Regions from separate parts of the Siminovitchia sp. FSL H7-0308 genome, predicted to be linked through region 2. Evidence: riboswitches for the same ligand, from Rfam matches in the RefSeq annotation. Region 2 holds a riboswitch; each other region holds the start of a gene.

Region 1 (6,463 bases), 1.7 Mb from region 2:
GGTTGGCGCGACGTAAATTTGCACACCTTTATCATACATGGCCGCGCGCGCAAGCGGCATGTAATTTTCCCAGCATATGAGTGCGCCTATTCTTCCGTACGGTGTATCAAAAACGGGCAATGTGCTTCCATCACCTTCTCCCCAAATAAGTCTCTCCGCCCCAGTAGGCTTCAGCTTGCGGTGTTTTCCCAACAGCTCCCCATCCGGGCCGAAAAACAACGCTGTGCAATAGAGCGTCCCCTGGCTGGATTCACTTTCTTTTTCAATCACCCCTATCACAACATAAGCTTTTGCCTTCTTGGCAGCTTTGCCGATTTCTACTGTCTCCTCTCCAGGCACTGTAATGGAATTGTTCCAATACCGAAAAAAATCCTTTCTCCCTTCATCAGACCGGGAACCTACCACCGTTCCAAAGGACATACCCCTTGGGTAAGCCGGTATGAACGCCTCCGGGAACACAATGATATTGGCCCCTTTTTGGCTCGCTTCTCTGATCAACCGGACCGTCTTTTCGACCCCTTTCACTTTGTCCATCACTTCTGCGCCGGCTTGAACAACAGCGACTTGACACTGTCTTTTTTTCTGCAAAATCATCATCCTTCCACTTTTCTTTCCGGGAAAATATATTTCCACCATCTCCCTCTGATATAGATGTTTCTCCCGCATATCTGGCTACCTTCTGTCGGCAAACTGATGCCAAAATTGCGGCAATTCCGAGTGCTTTGTACCTTTGGCAAAAACGAAAAGGCCTGAGCCTGATGCAATATCGGGCTCTGGCCTTATTAGCGTTTCACTTTTCGCAGCACTTCAAGAGCATTGCTTGTCCCAATTGTTTTTAAGGTTTATAGTTATATAGTGCTGTTTTCATAGACTCATAAGAGTTGTTCCAAAAGTCCGGATTCTCCCTAAAAGATTTTGCCACTTGTTTTACCATCACTTTAAATTTTTCATCGTACCCTGGATCATCCTTCGGCGGCAAGTCTTTTTTGAACCCGTCAACAAACTTTTTTGTAAAATCTGTAATCGGTCCCCATTTCGCCACTTCATTTCCGTTTTCGTCTATAAAAATAAAAATCGGAATAATTCGTTTTTCATTCGTCAAATATCGGTCCATCAGTTCCAAGTTTTGATCCCGGAGCAAAAAGCGGACCGGCATATCCGTTTTTTCAGCCAAACGGAGCAAAACAGGGATGTTCAGCATACAATGTCCGCACCAAGGTTCTGCCAAGACAATGACCCGCAATTGCTTGTCTTTTATGGATTGAAAAAAGCGTTCATCCTCCGGGGGAGTAAACTGATCATAAACCCGCGAAAAGCCGTCCTTGTGATATTCAAGTGTTTCGATATATTCATCCGGCGTCAACCCTTTTTCATACCAATTATGTAAATCCATTCTCTTCATCTCCTTTTCCACTTTTATACTAAGAGTACTTCAATAAAATAGATTGTGTAAACCAAACCGCATTCTTCCGTTGTTTCAATTTCGCCAAATCGGTTAAAGTAAAAAGAGATTCCATTTGGAAGAGGTGTTAAGATGCATCCCATCGTATTGTTTGACGGCGAGTGCCATTTTTGTGATGCCAGTGTCCAATTTATCATTCAAAACGATCCAGAAGGAAAGATTCACTTTGCTTCTTTACAAAGCGACATCGGCCAAAAATTATTAAAAGCCCAGGATGTACCTGCCCATATCGACAGCATGATGTTAATCGACGAAAACAAAGTGTACTATAAATCGGCAGCAGCACTGCGGATATGCAGCCATTTGAACGCACCTTGGAAATGGTTATATCCATTGATGGTCGCTCCTTATCCAATCCGCAATCTATTTTATGACTTGATTGCGAAAAACCGTTACAAATGGTTTGGCAAAAAAGAAAGCTGTATGCTTCCGCCGCCGGACATACGCGCCCGATTTTTATCGTAGCAAAAGAACTTGTCACATCCACTTCGGATTTGACTCAAAAGCGGCACTTGGCCGGAGGGGGTTCGCTCAAATGGCGCTCCCTCCGGCTTTTGCTTTATTTTCATTCCAGACTCTTGAAAGAGGCTGTTTGTCTGCCGATATTCCCAACATTCCACCCTGAATACAACTTGACAGGCGTTTGACCAAGCTCAAACTGTTCGGGCCGATATTCCCAACATTCCACCCTGAATACAACCGCCGGAAAGCACCAAAGCGGTCTTGTCATGAAGCCGCCGTTGGCATGCCCTTGCCGGGGCCAAGAGCAATATTGCGCTTTCAAGTCGGGGAGAGGGAGCGGACTTCCCCTCTGACGACCTTTTCTTCGCCCCCCGATCATTCTTTTTCTAAATCCTTCACAAGCTAATCATAGAAGCCTCCGTATTCCCTAGTACACGATTTAGCCGAACTTTCACTTTCACAAAAAATAAGCAGCAAGCCCTTTGGCCGTGGGTTGTGCCGCTGCTTTCTACCTTTTCCATTATTTTACTTGAAGCAAACGGGGCGCCGTTGTGACGAGCAAAGCGATCACGATAAAACATGCCAATGAAGAGATAATGTAAGAAGTGCCGTTGGAAATCAGTGAATAAAGAAAAGCGGATTGACCCGAAGGTGCAAACTTACCCCAAAAAATGATTCCGGCTATGAAATGCCAAGTATATCTGGCAAAGCCGCCAACAAAGATCGCTGCAAACAAGAGCAGTACGAGCCTTGTTTTTCCTTCAGACCATACAGCCTTTTGCACTGCAGGCGCAAACCATCCTGCCGCTCCAACAAAGCTAAAAGCAACGAAAAATTCAATGAATCCTTGCAGAGGCGTTAATATTTGTCCCGCGGCTTCCCCGGAAACTACTTGCAACATCCCCCACAAAAAACCTGTAGCAAAACCGGCTTTAGCCCCCCAACGAAGCGCCACAATAAAAATAGGCACCATGGCAAACGAAAATTTGATCGCCGGCGTTACCTGAATCGATGGAATCATGTCCAGCATCATCGCAAATGCCGCAAAGATCGCTACCTCGATCAAAATGCGTAAAGACATCTTTTTTCCCATAAAAAAACCCCCTATGATGTAATAACCGACCGTAACCATAGGGGAACAAAGACAATGAAATACTCCATTGCCTTCACACCTCAAATAACCATCCCTGCGCTGGAATTAACCAACAGGTTCTAAGGGTCTGGAACGAATCCACTCTCAGCCAAAAGCTCCCCCTGGCACGCCGATTCAACTACTATCCTTTATTGTAATCGTTTTTTGAAAAATTTCAATATTTGTTATTGCAAATTTGATACCCGCCAATACTGTGAAGCCATCGTCCCCGACATCCATTCCAGGCCTTGGTCCTGCGCCTGATGGACAGGCTCCCATACTGCTTTGGATTGAGCGTCCGATTGAACATATACTTCATGGTGAGGCGACTGATCATGCTTCCCGGAAATATCATACAAACCATCCCGCCAAAAAGTGGCACAAACTTCATAGTCGACAGCCGGGGAAACAACAAGCGGGTTTTTTACGGAATGTGTAAGCCGAAAGATCGCTTTTTCACTAGTTTTCTCGATCTCTTCCACTTTCATGCCCTCACTGGATGCTGTTGCTCTATCCTTCATTCTTTTCGTCCATCCGTATCCCCTCGTTTCTCCCACATCTTTCTCAAACTGTATGTGCGGAGTTCCTCCTCCAAGCCGCACATGGACTTCTGCTTTCGTTCTGTAATTGGAAGAATGGGGATCAAACCCCCGATTGTCCCCTTGAAAATAACGATACGGAGAAAAAAAGTTGGGGTTTTTTATCCACTTGTTGTTTAAAAATGTTTGATAAAGAAAACGCCATTCAGTTTCGGAATCCTTCCCATTTGACTGTAAAACTTGTTCAATGGCACGAATCTTTTTTGTCATCCGGAACCTCTCCATCGTGGCGTCTTTTTCCCTTTTTCGTCCTCGTTTAAAAAATCCGATGACTCCCGCCGCCAAAAATTTTGGTTCATTTAAATCCTCTTCCGAATACGGAAGGATCCGCTCCGCCTCGATCGAGTATGTATACTCGGCATCCTGCCGGACAGTTTTGTCCGTGTAAAAGCAATTTGTAACACATGCAAGCTTTTCTCCATTGCGCCTGATTATATATTCACTGACCCCGGATATGGGCTCCCAACCCAAACTGATAAGCGAACGCGACACAACAGTCGTTACGATGAGATCCTTAAGAATATTACTTTCATCATTTTTTTCCGGCTTTGTCGCCGTTTGGATTTTTACTGGTCCAGATGTTGTTTCCATCATTTCCACGGTGTATAAATAACTCGTTGCCGGGTTAAGCCCCTTATCCGAAAAACAAATGTCGGAACCGCTGTATATTAACTGACCTTCTCTGTACAAACGGTAGAAGCCTATTCCTTCTTTCCAACGAAACGTGATGGCGTTCGTGGATTGCTCAATAGACTCAAGCTGGATGTCAGGCAGATTCGGCACCGATCGCTTTCGCCGTTTGGCAACAAACATAAGGATTCCGGCCAGACTCGCCAATGCAGCAAAAGACCGTTTGACCATAGAGTCACCCCCTAGTTGAAGTTCATTATTTAATACCCAAAAATATAACCGACAACACTTTCTGAAATTTGGCGGTAATAAGCGCACAATCGCTCTGTAAAGAAGAGAAGTCAACTCCGCGATACCGGGAAACGTCGAAACTTTGGTTCTAACAAAGATTTTCTTCGGCTGGGTATCCCTCTTTGGTGAATAAAATGTACGTTTCAGTCCCATATGATCGAAATCGATCGGTTTGTATAGCAATTCAGAACAATACATGAGAGACTGGTAGGAACATTAAAGAATGGCAGATTGGCGAAGAGAAACCTTTATAGGGAAAAACTCCAATTCAGAAAATATATTTGGAAAACATTTACAGTAATCCCCAATTTATATCCATACATTTACATTTATTTACTTCTCATCACATGATGAAAAACTTCTTTCATGAGATGACTTCATTTTTTAAAATTTATGCCGATTAAATATAATGTAGGAACTGAATTTTTTGCTAAATTTTGTCGAATGAGGAGCCGGAGCAAACAAAGCCTTCGTTAACAACGGCGCCTTCCTCCATTTGACCCCATACATCTAATAAGAACGGTCGTTCCTTTACATGGATCATTTAGAGGTGATGCGAAAAGGTTAAATCATCCTTTTTAACCATTATTAACAGTAAATATTATTTTCATATTATGTAGGGGTTGGTGTAATAAAGATGAAGATTTTTAATTGGTTTTTAAACTTAAAAACGGCAGTAAAATTGATCACAGCTTTCCTTATTCTCGCATTGCTTCAAGTGGGAACCGGAGTGGTCGGGTTGACTCAAATGAACACATTAAATCATTCCATTTCCAACATGTATAACAATAACTTGAAACCAATACAAGAAGTGGCGGAAGCCCGGGATTTAGTCCAACAATTGAGATTGGCCAGCAGGGATTTGTATTTGACGAAGACACAACAAGAAACCGAAAAGTTAGTTGAAGATATTAAGAGAATCAGAAAAGAAATTGAAGGACATGTTAGCGCATACAGTAAAAGCGAATTAACAGAAGAACAGGAAAGTAAAGTATACAGATTTAATAATATTTGGGAATCACACAACAATTCATATGATCGCGCCCTCCAATTGGCGACGGAAGGAAAAAGCGAAGAATATTTGTTAAGCCTTAATGGCGGATTGCTAAATATTCAAAATGGGCTGATCAATGAATTGAATGACCTTATGGACATGGACGCTGCTGCTGCCGAACAAGCCCAAAAGGACGCGCAAAAAGTATATTCCACTACATTCATGATAACGATAGGCATTATTGCTTTTATCTTTTTACTAAGTATATTGTTCGGCATCTTCATTGCCAGAATCATTTCTCGTCCACTTGGAAAAGTGGCTGATTTAGTGGAAAAAGTAGCTGACGGTGACCTATCCGAAACAGTCGATATACAGGCTAAAGATGAAATCGGAATTCTCGCCCGCTCTGTAAACAAGATGATTGGAAATTTGCGGGCCACTATTCAAAACATTTTAGGTGCTTCAGAAAATTTATCAGCTTCCGCCGAGCAACTTTCAGCCAGCACTGAAGAAGTCGCCAGCGCCAGTACAAATCAGGCGAATGCCGCGCAAACGATCAACGAATTATTTAAAGAATTGGCGGCTGCCATTGCCTCCATTGCCCAAAATACGGAACAAGCCGCGGAATATTCAAATAGGACGATTAAAATTGCCCAAGAAGGAGAACAAGTCGTCCACTCCTCTGTCGAGGGAGCCAATATGGTGAGCGTCCAAATGTCCGCACTCGAAGAAGATTCCAATAAAATTGGCGAAATTATAGAAGTCATCAATGATATTGCCGATCAAACAAACCTTCTTGCTCTAAATGCAGCAATAGAAGCAGCGAGGGCGGGAGAACAAGGTCGCGGATTTGCCGTAGTAGCCGACGAAGTCCGCAAGCTGGCGGAACGAAG
Region 2 (6,463 bases):
GGCATGAAGAACAATGGGCTTGTCCCATCTTTTTGCCAATTTGATAAACTCTTCGAGCAATTCGATATAGCCTTCCAGTTGGAAGCCTGGACCATGCTCGTTCCGCAAATAATACGGCAGGCCCACCTCGCCTACAGCCGTCAGCAAATCTACCCGGGCCTCCATCCAGGAAATGAAATCAGCCAATTCCCGATCACTAGGAAGCGGCTGTTCTGGATGGAATCCGAAAGCAGGGTAAACATGGGAATATTTTTTGCTTAGCGCCATATTTCGCTTGGACGATTCCAAATGGAAGGAAACGGAAATGAGTCCCGCACAATTCATCTGCTCCATCTCTCCCAATATGTCCGTTATCTCTTCATCTTTATAAAAATCAAGGTGAATATGTGAATCAATCATCTTACGCATTTTCATCATCCTGTTTGGCGATATGATTTGCAACAAGGCGCTTCCACTCTAAAAATTCATTTGATAAAACGAGATTTCCTGTTCGCGGTCTCTCAAATGGAACCTCGAACTGTTTGACGACCGTTGCTGGATTCGTCGACAAAATGGCAATTCGGTCCGAGAGGAACAATGCTTCTTCTATATTATGAGTGATGAAAAGAATCGTCCGGCGATATTCCATCCAAACTGACTGAAGCCACTTTTGCATATCTTGCCGGGTAAAATCGTCCAATGCCGAAAATGGCTCATCCAAAAGTATAAGCGGCTGCGGGTTTAATAACGCCCGAATAAAAGAAGCCCTTTGTTTCATTCCGCCAGACAAAGCATCGGGCAGCGAATGTTCGTACCCGGCCAAACCAGCTTTGTGGATCATATCGAACGCTTTTTGTTGATCCTGTTTTCCTCCCTGCAACTCCTGGCCCAGCAGGACATTTTGAAGGACAGTGCGCCATGGAAAAAGCGCGTGATGCTGCGGCATATAACTAATAAAACCCCGCTTTCCGGTAATCTCCTGGTCATGTAAAAAGATGGAACCTTGATCAGGCTTTAGCAAACCGCCAATCACATGAAACAAAGTGCTTTTTCCACTTCCGGAAGGTCCGAGAATCGAGATAAATTCGCCCTCTGCAATGTTCAGTTGAATATCTCGCAACACTTCTTTTTGTCCGAAACTTTTACTTACACCTTGTATTGTTAAATGGCCCATTCACAGTACCTTCCTTTTTCTCCACTTGATCAGCCTGTTTTCCATCAAGGTAATCACCCCAAAAAACAGCAAACTCAAGAACATAATAATGAAAATCGCGACAAAAACGCGATCCGTGCGAAATGAGGAGGAAGCGAGCGTCATATAAACACCAAGCCCCTTTTTCGCTCCGAGCCACTCCGAGATCACCGCCCCCATGATGCTGTATGTGGCGGAAATTTTGAGTCCGGAAAAGACAGATGATAAAGCGTATGGCCATTCCAGCTTTGTAAATATTTGCATTTTTGAAGCACCGACCATTAACATATATCGCTTCATCTCGGCCGGGGCACTCCTAAACCCGTCCATCGCCGCTACCGCGACAGGGAAAAAACAGACAAGGGTAATGACAATGACTTTGGGTAAAAGCCCAAACCCCAACCAAATCACCAGAAGCGGCGCCAATACAATAATCGGCACATTCTGCGATAAAATGAGGAGCGGATAAACGGATTCGTGAAATCCCGGCACTAAATGAAGCAAGATGGCGACAAGAATACCAACTGCACATCCGATCAAAAATCCTCCAATGGCCAGTCCAACTGTAGACTGGATATGCGGCGCGAGTTCCGCATATCCGGAAACCCCTTCTTTTGCAATGGAGCTGGGGGCAGGAAGCAGCCAGCCCTGAATGTTGGCAAGTTTTACGTATACTTCCCATATACATAATAAAAGGAGGAGGACCCCCAGTGGCCTCCATCCTTTTTTGACCAGCACTTTCATTACCGGTATTTCTCCGTCAATTGGCCCATGGAAATTCCGTCCGGCTGATACAATATTTTCACTTGGGAGATCACATTTTTACTGCCCATTTCAATCATCCGGTCATTCATTTTTTTCACAACATCCATCAATTTGGTAAAGTCCCCTTCCATCGTCGTTTCCAAAGGATGTACTTCATAACGGACTCCGGATTCCTCAATGACTCTAATCGCTTCATCGACATATGGAATAACGTCTTCGCCACTTTTTGTTTTCGGGATGATCTGTATGCTGATCAGTGAGTTTGTCATCGTTTACTCCTCCTATTTGGGTAAAAATTCATTCGTGAAGGCTTTTTCTACATCCATTTCCTTTTCGAGCAAATCTTTTTCAAGCATCCAGTCCATGTAGTTTTTCCATACTTCGGCCTTTTGTTCTCCCCAGCGGGCCGCATCATCTTGATAGCGGGGAGAAAGCCATTCCTGACTTTTTTTCACAAGCTCCGGATCAAGATCCGGTACCGCTTTGATCAATATCTCCGCAGCTTTTTCGGGTTGGCTGATAGCAAACTCGTACCCTTTGGAGACGGCTGCCATAAATGCTTTAACCGTATCCGGATCCGATTTGATCATTTCCTCATTCGTCGTAATGACTGGCGTATAATAATCAAGCTGATCAGAGTAATCGGTCAAGTAAATCATATTCAATTTTTCCCCGCGAAGCTCCGCTTCCACTCCCGTCCATGCATAATAAATCCAAGCGAAATCAACATCTCTTTGCACAGCGGTAAAAAAGTCCGCTTCTCCCATGTTGACAATATCCACTTTCTCTATATCGGCGCCAGACACCTCCATCAGTGACGCCAGGACCGCTTCCTCAAGCGGGGCTCCCCAGCCGCCATACGTTTTTCCTTCAAAGTCTTTCGGAGATGTAATGTTCTTTTCCTTAAGGGAGGCAAAACCGGATGTATTGTGCTGTATCACGGCTGCAAGAGACACAATCGGCACGTCTTGAACACGCGCCTCTGTCACGCTTTCTTGGTAACTCACTCCAAATTCGGACTTTCCAGAAGCAACAAGCTGATCAGAGCCAGCTTCCCCCGGCATGATGATGTCAACATCCAGGCCTTCTTCTTCAAAAAAGCCTTTTTCCTTCGCCACATAAAGCCCCGTATGATTTGTATTGGGCGACCAATCGAGTACGACCGACACCTTTTGATGTCCTTTTTCTTCTTTTTTTTCATTTTCATTTTTATCGGCCGCATTGTTCCCGCAGCCTGCCAGGAATAAAAGCAATGTGATGCAACCTGCCCACCATTTATTCATTGGATGTTCCTCCTTGAATGATAAAAAGCGCCCGGGAAAAAAGAACCCAAAAGGCGCCAAAAGTATATATTTGTATTCATTGACGTTCCCTTCGCTGGTATGAACCAGATCAGGTTCAAAGGGTCAGCATTTCACCAATGCTTTCTCAACCGGCGACACCGGTTCCCCTACTCAAATGCGATGAAGTTTATTTTATTATATCAGAAGTAAAAAACTGCTCCAAGGCGGAGCAGTTCATTTTTATACCGGAGGAAAGATTGGTGGTGCTTGAGGGACGACTCCTCCAATAATTGGAGCGACGTACAGCGCAAATGCCACTCCTGCTGTTAAATATAGCTTTTTCATTTTCATTCCCCCCTTTCCGCGACTTTTTTATAATAATAAAGAGCTTTATCCAAGTTAGAGTCTGAATAATATCGGGCCAAGGATAAAGCGAATTTATTATAATCTTCTATAAAATAGGTCTTTTCCAAATATGGAAGCAAGTCATTTTCCAGAAAGTCCATCGCTCTATCTTTTCTGTTTTTCAATAAGTATTGATAATATTTGAAAATGAGCTGCTGCTTCCTCATGGAGCTTGCTTTTGTTTCCTGCAGTATTTTTGAAATATTTTCGAGTGCTTGTTCTTTCCGGCCCAGGGAAATGAGAAGCTCGGTGTAACTGCACAAGCTCGTTAAATACTCCGTTTCCGTCTGCGCATGTTCCATTGAAAGGAGATAATAGCGGGCAGCCTGATCCATTTCGCCCATTTTCTCTAAGAGCAAGGCATAATTGTTATACATGGCCGACTTTAATTCATCCGCATTAATCAAGTTCATATTTTTAAATATATAGTTATATTGTTCAGTGGCATTCTCGTAAATGCCCAAATCTGTATACGCAATGCCTAATAGAAACTGGGTATGCAATATTCGCAAATAATTAAACGATCTGGAAAACGCCTCCAACGCTTTATGGCCGTATGCAACACTGCTGCTGCTATCTTTTAGATTAGCATAATTGAAGGCAATGAAATAATAGAGTTCCGCTTGCCACGAAGACGGCAATAGATCATTCGCTTCTACTTTTAGCAGAGTATCCAAAGATAATTTATAATCACCTTTTATAATATAGTAAGCGCCATTAATAAATTCATAAAGCTCTTTTTCCTGTTCTGGCATTGAATTGACTATTTGTCTGATAATTTCTTGTTCCTTTTCAGCTTCCTCCAAATGATTCATCAGCAAGTGATAGCGATATACATATAAATGATAGAGTGATATATAGTTGGAAAACGTAATACACTCTTGTAATTCCTTCACACGATTGTAGCACTCCGTTGCCCGTTCCTTATCATACGAAAGCACCGCATCGAGTAAATCGGAAAGTTCTGTAGAAATCTTTTCTGATGTCTGCTGAATGGAATCCAGTGAAATGCCCAACCGATCGAGCAGCAGCATGATCGTTTCCCAATTTGCTTCTTTGTTATAGTTCTCAAACTTGCTTAAATGTGTGACAGAACAAATTCCCTTGCATAATTCGGACTGGGTCATATTCCTTAATTGGCGATGATATTTAATCATCGCACCTATATTCATCTTTTCTAGGCTCATATCTTCATCCTCTAGTCATGCTACTGTATAGATAAATGGTAGCATAAATTGGATAAAAAATCTATTTTTTGATAAACTTGTCATCTATTATTATCTAATATTTCTTTTAATGCAATCTCTATATTCGGATACAAAAAATCAAATTGATGTTTGATCGCCATTTCGGGAGTCACCCGCTGCCCCCGAACGAGCATATTGCTCATTTCTCCCAGTAACACGCGAATGAACCATTCAGGAACCGGAAGCCAATCCGGCCGCCCCAAAACAGCGCCGAGCGTTTTTCCAAACTCTTTCATTTGAACCGGCTTGGGTGCTGTGGCGTTTATCGGTCCAGAAATAGCAGGATGCTCGATTACAAAAGCTATTAAACGGGCCGCATCCTCCACATGAATCCAGGAAACCCATTGTTCACCGGAGCCGACCGTCCCTCCCACCCCCAACTTATAAGGAAGTGCCATCAAAGGGAGCGCGCCTTCTTTTCCAAGAATCAGGCCCAATCTGACAAGCACGGTTCGAATTCCAAGTCCTTCCGCCGCCAAGGCTTGTTCTTCCCAATCTTTTACGACAGTTGCCAAAAAGTCGGTCGCCTCGCTCCTTGAAGCTTCTGTAAATGTTTCCGTGGCAGACATGCCATAATACCCAATAGCCGAAGCATTGACCAACACTTTCGGTTTGTGGGCCATTTTTTCCGCCAAGCGTATCAGTTCTTTCGTTGCAGCCCGCCTGCTTCTTACAATTCTATCCTTCTTTTTGCTTGTCCATCTGATTCCATTAATCGTTTCTCCTGCCAGATTGACGAAAGCATCCACATTTATCAGTTCTTCTTCAGGCCGTGCTCCATCAACTAGCCATTTGACAGCCGCAAGACCTTCTGATTTTTCGACCTTGTCAGGATCTCTTGATAAAATAGTCACGCGAAAGCCATTGTTCAAAAGCTGCTTTTGCAACACTTTACCAAGAAAACCACTTCCGCCCGCAATCGCAACATGCATATCCATTCCCCCCGCTCAAATTCAATGTATATTTAAATATGATACAAACAAATTGGGGCCGCACCGCATCTATCCCATTCCCCTCCAAAAAAGGTCTCCCAACAATACCTATCGTACTATTTCCCTATTTTACATTTTCGTTTTTATAAATTGCCGAAGATCATGTATGTATTCAAAAAACTAGATCATTTTCCAGTTTGTCTTTTGTATCAGATTATTCTTAAAAATGAATAATTGCAAGCAGAAACGCCATCCACTGATCACTGTCCGTCTTTTATAACAAAAAACAAACCGCCTGAAATCAAATGTACAAACCTTGATTTCACGCGATTTTATTGTCACGATTTGCGCGAATATCCATCCGCTTTCCACTTGTGGCCCTGCCTTTTATGCCAACTGTATGGATGTTAATTGTTCAGGGCTTTTTTCTGTAACGGTAAAGCCCAGCTTTTCAAGAATTTTTATGATTTCGCCAGCTGTCTGATGTTGTGCCACCAAAAAGGTCCGGTCCCTTTCCATCGTTTGTTTAACGGACAATAACAGTGTGAATAACGAAGCAGTTTTTTCGTAGGTTTTGTTTTTGGGTAATTCTTTTAACAAAGCGGTAGTTGGCTCTGTAACAGGCAATATCCAGATCTCACACGGATACGGAATCGTAAG
Region 3 (6,463 bases), 1.4 Mb from region 2:
GCGTTTATCGTTTTCTTCCCGGAACAACCGCATGCCCCCGATATAATAGGATGCTGTATAAACACCGCCGATGGGGGTGATAAACATCGTCATAATCGTTAAAAAGTCGATAAAGTGATCATAAATACCTAGGACGGCAAGTAGTGTGCCGACAACTCCGGCGATCAGGGTGAGTGTCACTTTGCTCGTTTTGGTAAAAATAACCGATAGGCTCAATCCAGATGAATAGGCGTTGCTCGTATTCGTTGTCCATTGGGCCAAAATCAGTACTAAAATGCCCGGAATACCGAGGCCGACTGTAATCATTATCGTTGTTAAGCTGCTTTCATCCATAATGCGAGACAAAATCATTGCGATAATGATCATAAAACTGTTTCCGAAGAAAAATCCGAAAAAGGATGCCAGGACGGCATCTTTTTTTGTTCGAGCCCATCTTGAAATGTCCGGTGAAATCGTCGCCCCGACAACAAAAATACTGATGACGAGCGAGATGGCCATCCCAAACGTAAATGTGTTTTCTACGGGGGCGTTCAGTTCGCTCGCGCCAAATTGCCGAATGGCCAGCCCCACTGCCGCCAAGACAAGGATGAGCAGCAGTGGAACGGACCATGAGCTTAATTTTTCAATCGCTTTATAGCCGATTACTGCGGTTGTCATCATTAATATTCCGCCAATTGCAGCTAACAACGGGACAGGAGCTTTTAATCCGAGCGCACCTTCAATGGCGGCATACGCATTCTCGGCAAAGAATCCGGCTTGGACACCGAACCAGCCCAGTAAGGAAATCGCCATAAATAAGGACACAAGCTTTGCTCCCGAAATGCCGAATGTAAATCTGGAAATCATTGATGTGGATAATCCGGTTACCGCTCCGACGTAGGCGCAAAAAGCGGCTAAGATGCCTAAAATGGCAGAACCGATCAAGACCGCCCACAAAGCGTCTTGAAAGGCCATGCCTTTTCCGAGTTCCGCCCCGAACAGCATCGCGGATAAGTCGATGCCAACCGCGATCCAAACGAGGCTGATGGAAAACCATGCTTTCCTCTCGCTCATCGGAACGGCTTCTCTGGCGTAATCATTTTTCATTTTCATATCCTCCCAGCAAAATCCTCATGATGTAAAGAGCTTCTTCTATTTGATGTTGCAGTTGTTTTTGATCGTACAGATTTATTTCCCAAAAAACCCCATCCATGATTACGACAAATTGTTTGATGAGCCTTGTCGCCTGATATTCAGTTATAGACGGGATGTCCCGTGTAATCAGTGTCAATAAAGAGTTAATCAACCAGTCGTCAAACTGTTGGATATGCTCCTGAAGATACTCATGGATTTCCGGCGGCGGTGCGGTGACAAGAGAAATGTAGGCATTCGTTTCCTCGTTATTCTCTTGGTGATAGGCGACCGCTCCTTTGATCAGCGCTTCAAAAATGTCAAAAATCGGCCGATCATGCACTTTTTGAAGAATTGACTGCATTTCTATGAAATGATCTTTTAATAGCTTTTGAAAAGCCGCCAAAAACAGCGCTTCTTTATTTTTGTAAAAAAAATAAATCGATGCTGGTTTTATGCCGACTTCTTTGGCAATATTCCGCATCGTGGCACCGTGGTAATTGAATTTGGAATATTCGCGAATGGCAGCTTGCAAAATCTTGTCTTTTGTCAAAAAATTCCACACCACCTAACAAGTGTTAGGTTAATGATAATGGAGCTTTTGGCGAAAATCAATAGGATAATAGAGGATGCCGGATAAGTGCTTGTTTCTTAGACAGGCAGTTTTAGGCAATCGCGAACGGCTTTTCTTTATGCCCCACAAACTTCTTGTTTCTAACTATCATCCGAACTCCAGCATTTTTTCCTTGAAGGTTTTATTGATTGGATCTTATTGGATTGAAGGTTTTATTGAATGGAAAATCTTATTGAAATCTCTATTTTACGTATCATCTGAAGGGAGATAGATTGAGGGCTCATCATGACAAAAGGTTCATTTTTGTCATAGCTCTTGTTTTTTTATTCAAAATTTGTATAATATTAAGTAAATCTAATAGCAATAACTGGGGGTGCCCAATGAGTTGGGCTGAGAGGAGAAACACGATGAAGTTTCTTGACCCTTTGGACCTGATCTGGTTAATGCCAGCGTAGGGAAGTTAGTCGGCAGTTTTGGGATACAGTATATGCAAGCCGGGTCCAGTCTTTCTTTGTGGACCCGGCTTTTTAATGTATCTGCCTCCAAGCTGTGTATTCAGATCTCGTCCTTTCAATTATTTTGTAGAGGAGAGATTTTTTTATGTCCATGTCATTCACAAATGAAAAAAATGGTACAGTCATGTTTCAATTTCCAGGAAGCAAAAAAGTGTATGTAGAGGGGTCAAGGCCTGATATCAGGGTTCCCATGCGGGAAATTATGTTGAGTGAGACGAAGACGGAGGCCAAAGTGGAAGCGAATTCTCCTGTTCGAGTATATGATACAAGCGGTCCATATACGGATCCTGATGTTAGCGTAGACATTGCCAAAGGCTTGCTTCCGCTTAGAAGCAAGTGGATTCAAGAACGAGGGGATGTAGAAGAATATGAAGGCCGGGAAATGAAACCGGAAGACAATGGCTTTAAATCCAATCATGACCCCCGTGCCGATCGTCATATTTTTCCCGGGTTAAAGCGTAAACCACTCCGCGCCAAAAAAGGTGCAAACGTTACCCAGTTGCATTACGCCAAAAAAGGGATTGTTACACCTGAAATGGAATTTATTGCAATTCGAGAGAATATGAAACCAGAATTTGTCCGGGATGAAGTGGCAAGCGGCAGGGCGATCATTCCTGCAAACATTAATCACCCAGAGGCTGAGCCCATGATTATTGGGAGAAACTTTCATGTGAAAATCAATGCGAATATTGGGAATTCCGCGGTAACGTCCTCCATCGAGGAAGAAGTCGAGAAAATGACTTGGGCAACACGCTGGGGCGCTGATACAATCATGGATCTATCAACAGGGAAAAATATTCATACAACCCGTGAATGGATTATTAGAAACTCTCCGGTTCCGATTGGGACAGTTCCCATTTACCAGGCCTTGGAAAAGGTAAATGGAGTTGCGGAGGATCTTACATGGGAAGTATATCGCGATACTTTGTTGGAGCAGGCGGAGCAGGGGGTCGATTATTTTACCATTCATGCCGGCGTTCTGTTGCGATATGTTCCTTTGACAGCCAATCGTGTTACAGGAATCGTCTCCCGGGGCGGGTCTATTATGGCCCAATGGTGTCTGTATCACCATAAAGAAAACTTTCTTTATACTCATTTTGAAGAAATATGTGACATCATGAAGACTTATGATATCGCCTTTTCGTTAGGGGATGGCTTGCGTCCGGGGTCGATTGCGGATGCAAATGATCAAGCGCAGTTTGCGGAGTTGGAGACGCTTGGTGAACTGACGAAAATAGCCTGGAAGCATGATGTCCAAGTGATGGTGGAAGGGCCGGGGCATGTGCCGATGCATCTTATTAAAGAAAATATGGACAGGCAAATGGAAGCCTGCCAAGAAGCTCCCTTTTACACGCTAGGACCACTGACAACCGATATTGCTCCTGGGTATGATCACATTACCTCCGCTATTGGCGCTGCAATGATTGGCTGGTATGGAACCTCCATGCTTTGCTATGTCACCCCAAAAGAACATTTGGGACTTCCGAATAAAGATGATGTTCGGGAAGGGGTCATCACTTATAAAATCGCCGCACATGCGGCAGATTTGGCGAAAGGCCATCCGGGTGCGCAGATGAGAGATGACGCACTTTCCAAAGCCCGATTCGAATTTCGCTGGGAAGACCAATTCAACTTATCATTGGATCCGGAACGGGCAATGGAATATCATGACGAGACTCTTCCGGCTGATGCGGCCAAAACAGCGCATTTCTGCTCCATGTGCGGACCCAAATTTTGCAGCATGAGAATTTCTCATGACATTCGTAAATATGCGGAAAAAAACAACTTAAACACGCAGGAAGCATTTGAAAAAGGAATGCAGGAAAAAGCGGCTGAATTCCAAAAAGCCGGAAGCAGTATATACCAATAATTTTCTCTGGAGGTTTTCCGTATGAATGTACAAAAAATAAGAGAGGAAATTAAGCAGTTGGAAAGGAAAATAGAGGTATTGCAGGTACGGATAAATGAAATCCAACAAGCCTGCGACCATCATTTTATTGGCGATGCATATTATGAAACCTGCAGCAAATGCAATAAGGTGAATGTATTATATTATTACTGGTTCACTACTAAAAGCCCCCGAAAGGAAACTGATATGCTCCCCTAAAGGTAGACAGATAAAAAATAAAAATCTGTTTTCCTTAAGGGGAGTTTTTTTCTAAAAAAGCGATTTGCGACCCCGCTTCCGAAAATATGCCTGCTTAAGGATCGCCCGGGAAATAGGGTGCTTACATCCATGGTGGGATTGCCAAGTGCTATCCCGTCCTTATCGGTTATTTTGGTAAAAGGCGTATCAGAGGTTATTCTGTTCAACAATCAAGCTGTGGCTAAGCCTTCCGTCGGTAAGTCAAAGGGTGTTTCCTTTAGATGAACCGGGCCGCTGGCCAAACAAATGATGATCGCCAAAGCTGGCGAAGCGGGAGTTGATCCCGCTAAATCGGGAACGGCGATATCGAAGACGGTCCCCTCGCCTATTTTCCGGAAGTCCATCCGCGTCCGGGTAGAGCTGCGGTGGGAGATGGAGAGAAAGAAAGCTCTCGTGAAGGGGCTTTTTATTGATGTTCTACATACGATATTCCCAAAAGATGTTGGAGGGATTTATCGTGGCGAAATGGATTGATGTTTCAACGACGAAACACCAGCTCAAGCTTTTTGACGGAAACAAGTTGATAAAGACGTACCCGATTGCTGTCGGCAAGATGTTAACGCCAACACCATACGGAAACTTTGCGGTCATCAACAAACAGCGGAATCCCGGAGGTCCGTTTGGTGTTATGTGGATCGGGTTATCAAAGCCCCACTACGGAATTCATGGGACAAATAACCCTTCTTCCATTGGCAAAAACGTTTCACATGGCTGTATTAGAATGCATAATCGTGATGTGCTGGATCTTGCCCGCCGAATTCCGATTGGGACGCGGGTCGTGATTCATAGGTAGGGGCCGGATTCTTTTTTTTTGCTACAGGATATTTTCTTTTTGCAAGGAGTGGGCTATTCTTAAAAAGAGACTACTCGAAATGCCGTTTTAAAAGTAAGATGCGGTATTGGAGTCATTTACAATAAAATTGTCTGTTTCAAAAAAGTTGCGAAGCTTTGTCCCTTTGGATAGGGCTGTTTTTATACCTAAAAAAGAGGAGCAGGATAATGAATATAAGAAACGTGAAATCTTCAGATTACAAGATCATTATTTCTGTGTTAAATGAGTGGTGGAATGGTCGTACGATGACGGATATGCTGCCCAAACTATTCTTTGATCATTTTCAAGACACTAGTTATATCATTGAAGAAAAGGGGGAAATAATCGGGTTTCTGATTGGATTTTTATCGCAATCACGCAAGAAAGAGGCCTATATCCATTTTGTTGGCATACATCCCCATTACCGCCAACACGGTATCGGGCGCAAACTTTATCAAACCTTCTTTGATCATGTAAAGAAAAAAGCGGTTAAAACAGTTCGCTGTGTCACATCTCCAGTGAATCAAAGCTCTATCGCTTACCATACGAAAATGGGTTTTGTCATTGAAAAAGGAGATAAACAGGTGGATGGCATTGATGTACATAGTGATTATGATGGTGTGGAACAAGATAGAGTGTTGTTTGTTAAGGCGCTATAACTATCATTACATTTCAGTATGATACGAAAAATGAAAACGAATCACCGTATAGAAAGAGGGTACTTATGCTGTATTTATATTTTATAAGACATGCGCAGACAGAATGGAATGTTGCGGGAAAAGTTCAAGGCCGGAGGGATTCCGGTTTAACTGAAAAAGGAGTGGAAGATGCGCGACTGCTTGGAGAAAAGTTCAAAGAGATAGATTGGCAAGCGGTTTACACGAGTCCGAGCAAGCGTGCCGTGAGGACGCTGGAGTTGATTCATGGAGAAAGCTTTTCTTCTTATACCGTTGATGGGCGACTGATAGAGATGGATCTTGGAGATCTGGAAGGAAAGACAATGGAAGAAATTAAGGAGCTTTACCCTGAGCAATATCATCATTACTGGCATCAGCCAAGTAAATATGTTCATACGTCTGGGGAAAACTTTTACGAAGTAAAAGATAGAGTCGAGGCGTTAGTCAAGGAATTGCTATCCACCTATGAATCTGGCCATGTTTGTATCATTACCCATGGTGTTGTCGTGAAAATGGTGCAGCTTATTTTCCGCCAGCTTGACATGGACCAGCTTTGGAAAACTCCTTATATCGAAGGAACGAGTGTAACGGCTTTAAAAAGAGCCGGCAGCCAAATTGAAATTCTCTCGG

The links. A riboswitch is a leader RNA that binds a small molecule or an ion and turns the genes downstream of it on or off. The one in region 2 is predicted to bind thiamine pyrophosphate.
Region 1: linked by a shared signal. The riboswitch ahead of thiT (energy-coupled thiamine transporter ThiT) and the one ahead of MHB50_RS02045 (ABC transporter substrate-binding protein) in region 2 are both predicted to bind thiamine pyrophosphate.
Region 3: linked by a shared signal. The riboswitch ahead of thiC (phosphomethylpyrimidine synthase ThiC) and the one ahead of MHB50_RS02045 (ABC transporter substrate-binding protein) in region 2 are both predicted to bind thiamine pyrophosphate.

Annotation. Positions count from the first base shown of each region.
Region 1 is NZ_CP150282.1:3,294,093-3,300,555, forward strand. Features, by position in the region: gene MHB50_RS15535 (carbon-nitrogen hydrolase family protein) at 1-594, opposite strand, end outside; gene MHB50_RS15540 (thioredoxin family protein) at 836-1,393, opposite strand; gene MHB50_RS15545 (thiol-disulfide oxidoreductase DCC family protein) at 1,535-1,927, shown strand; gene thiT (energy-coupled thiamine transporter ThiT) at 2,445-3,017, opposite strand; TPP riboswitch at 3,092-3,189, opposite strand; gene MHB50_RS15555 (DUF3238 domain-containing protein) at 3,242-4,516, opposite strand; gene MHB50_RS15560 (methyl-accepting chemotaxis protein) at 5,214-6,463, shown strand, end outside.
Region 2 is NZ_CP150282.1:434,313-440,775, reverse strand. Features, by position in the region: gene MHB50_RS02065 (TatD family hydrolase) at 1-408, opposite strand, end outside; gene MHB50_RS02060 (ABC transporter ATP-binding protein) at 401-1,153, opposite strand; gene MHB50_RS02055 (ABC transporter permease) at 1,154-1,915, opposite strand; gene MHB50_RS02050 (thiamine-binding protein) at 1,915-2,205, opposite strand; gene MHB50_RS02045 (ABC transporter substrate-binding protein) at 2,218-3,219, opposite strand; TPP riboswitch at 3,288-3,398, opposite strand; gene MHB50_RS02040 (helix-turn-helix transcriptional regulator) at 3,567-4,811, opposite strand; gene MHB50_RS02035 (TIGR01777 family oxidoreductase) at 4,892-5,803, opposite strand; gene MHB50_RS02030 (hypothetical protein) at 6,191-6,463, opposite strand, start outside.
Region 3 is NZ_CP150282.1:3,545,421-3,551,883, reverse strand. Features, by position in the region: gene MHB50_RS16815 (cytosine permease) at 1-1,086, opposite strand, end outside; gene MHB50_RS16810 (TetR/AcrR family transcriptional regulator) at 1,076-1,663, opposite strand; TPP riboswitch at 2,044-2,159, shown strand; gene thiC (phosphomethylpyrimidine synthase ThiC) at 2,285-4,069, shown strand; gene MHB50_RS16800 (serine protease) at 4,091-4,306, shown strand; gene MHB50_RS16795 (hypothetical protein) at 4,592-4,819, shown strand; gene MHB50_RS16790 (L,D-transpeptidase) at 4,803-5,138, shown strand; gene MHB50_RS16785 (GNAT family N-acetyltransferase) at 5,345-5,815, shown strand; gene MHB50_RS16780 (histidine phosphatase family protein) at 5,881-6,463, shown strand, end outside.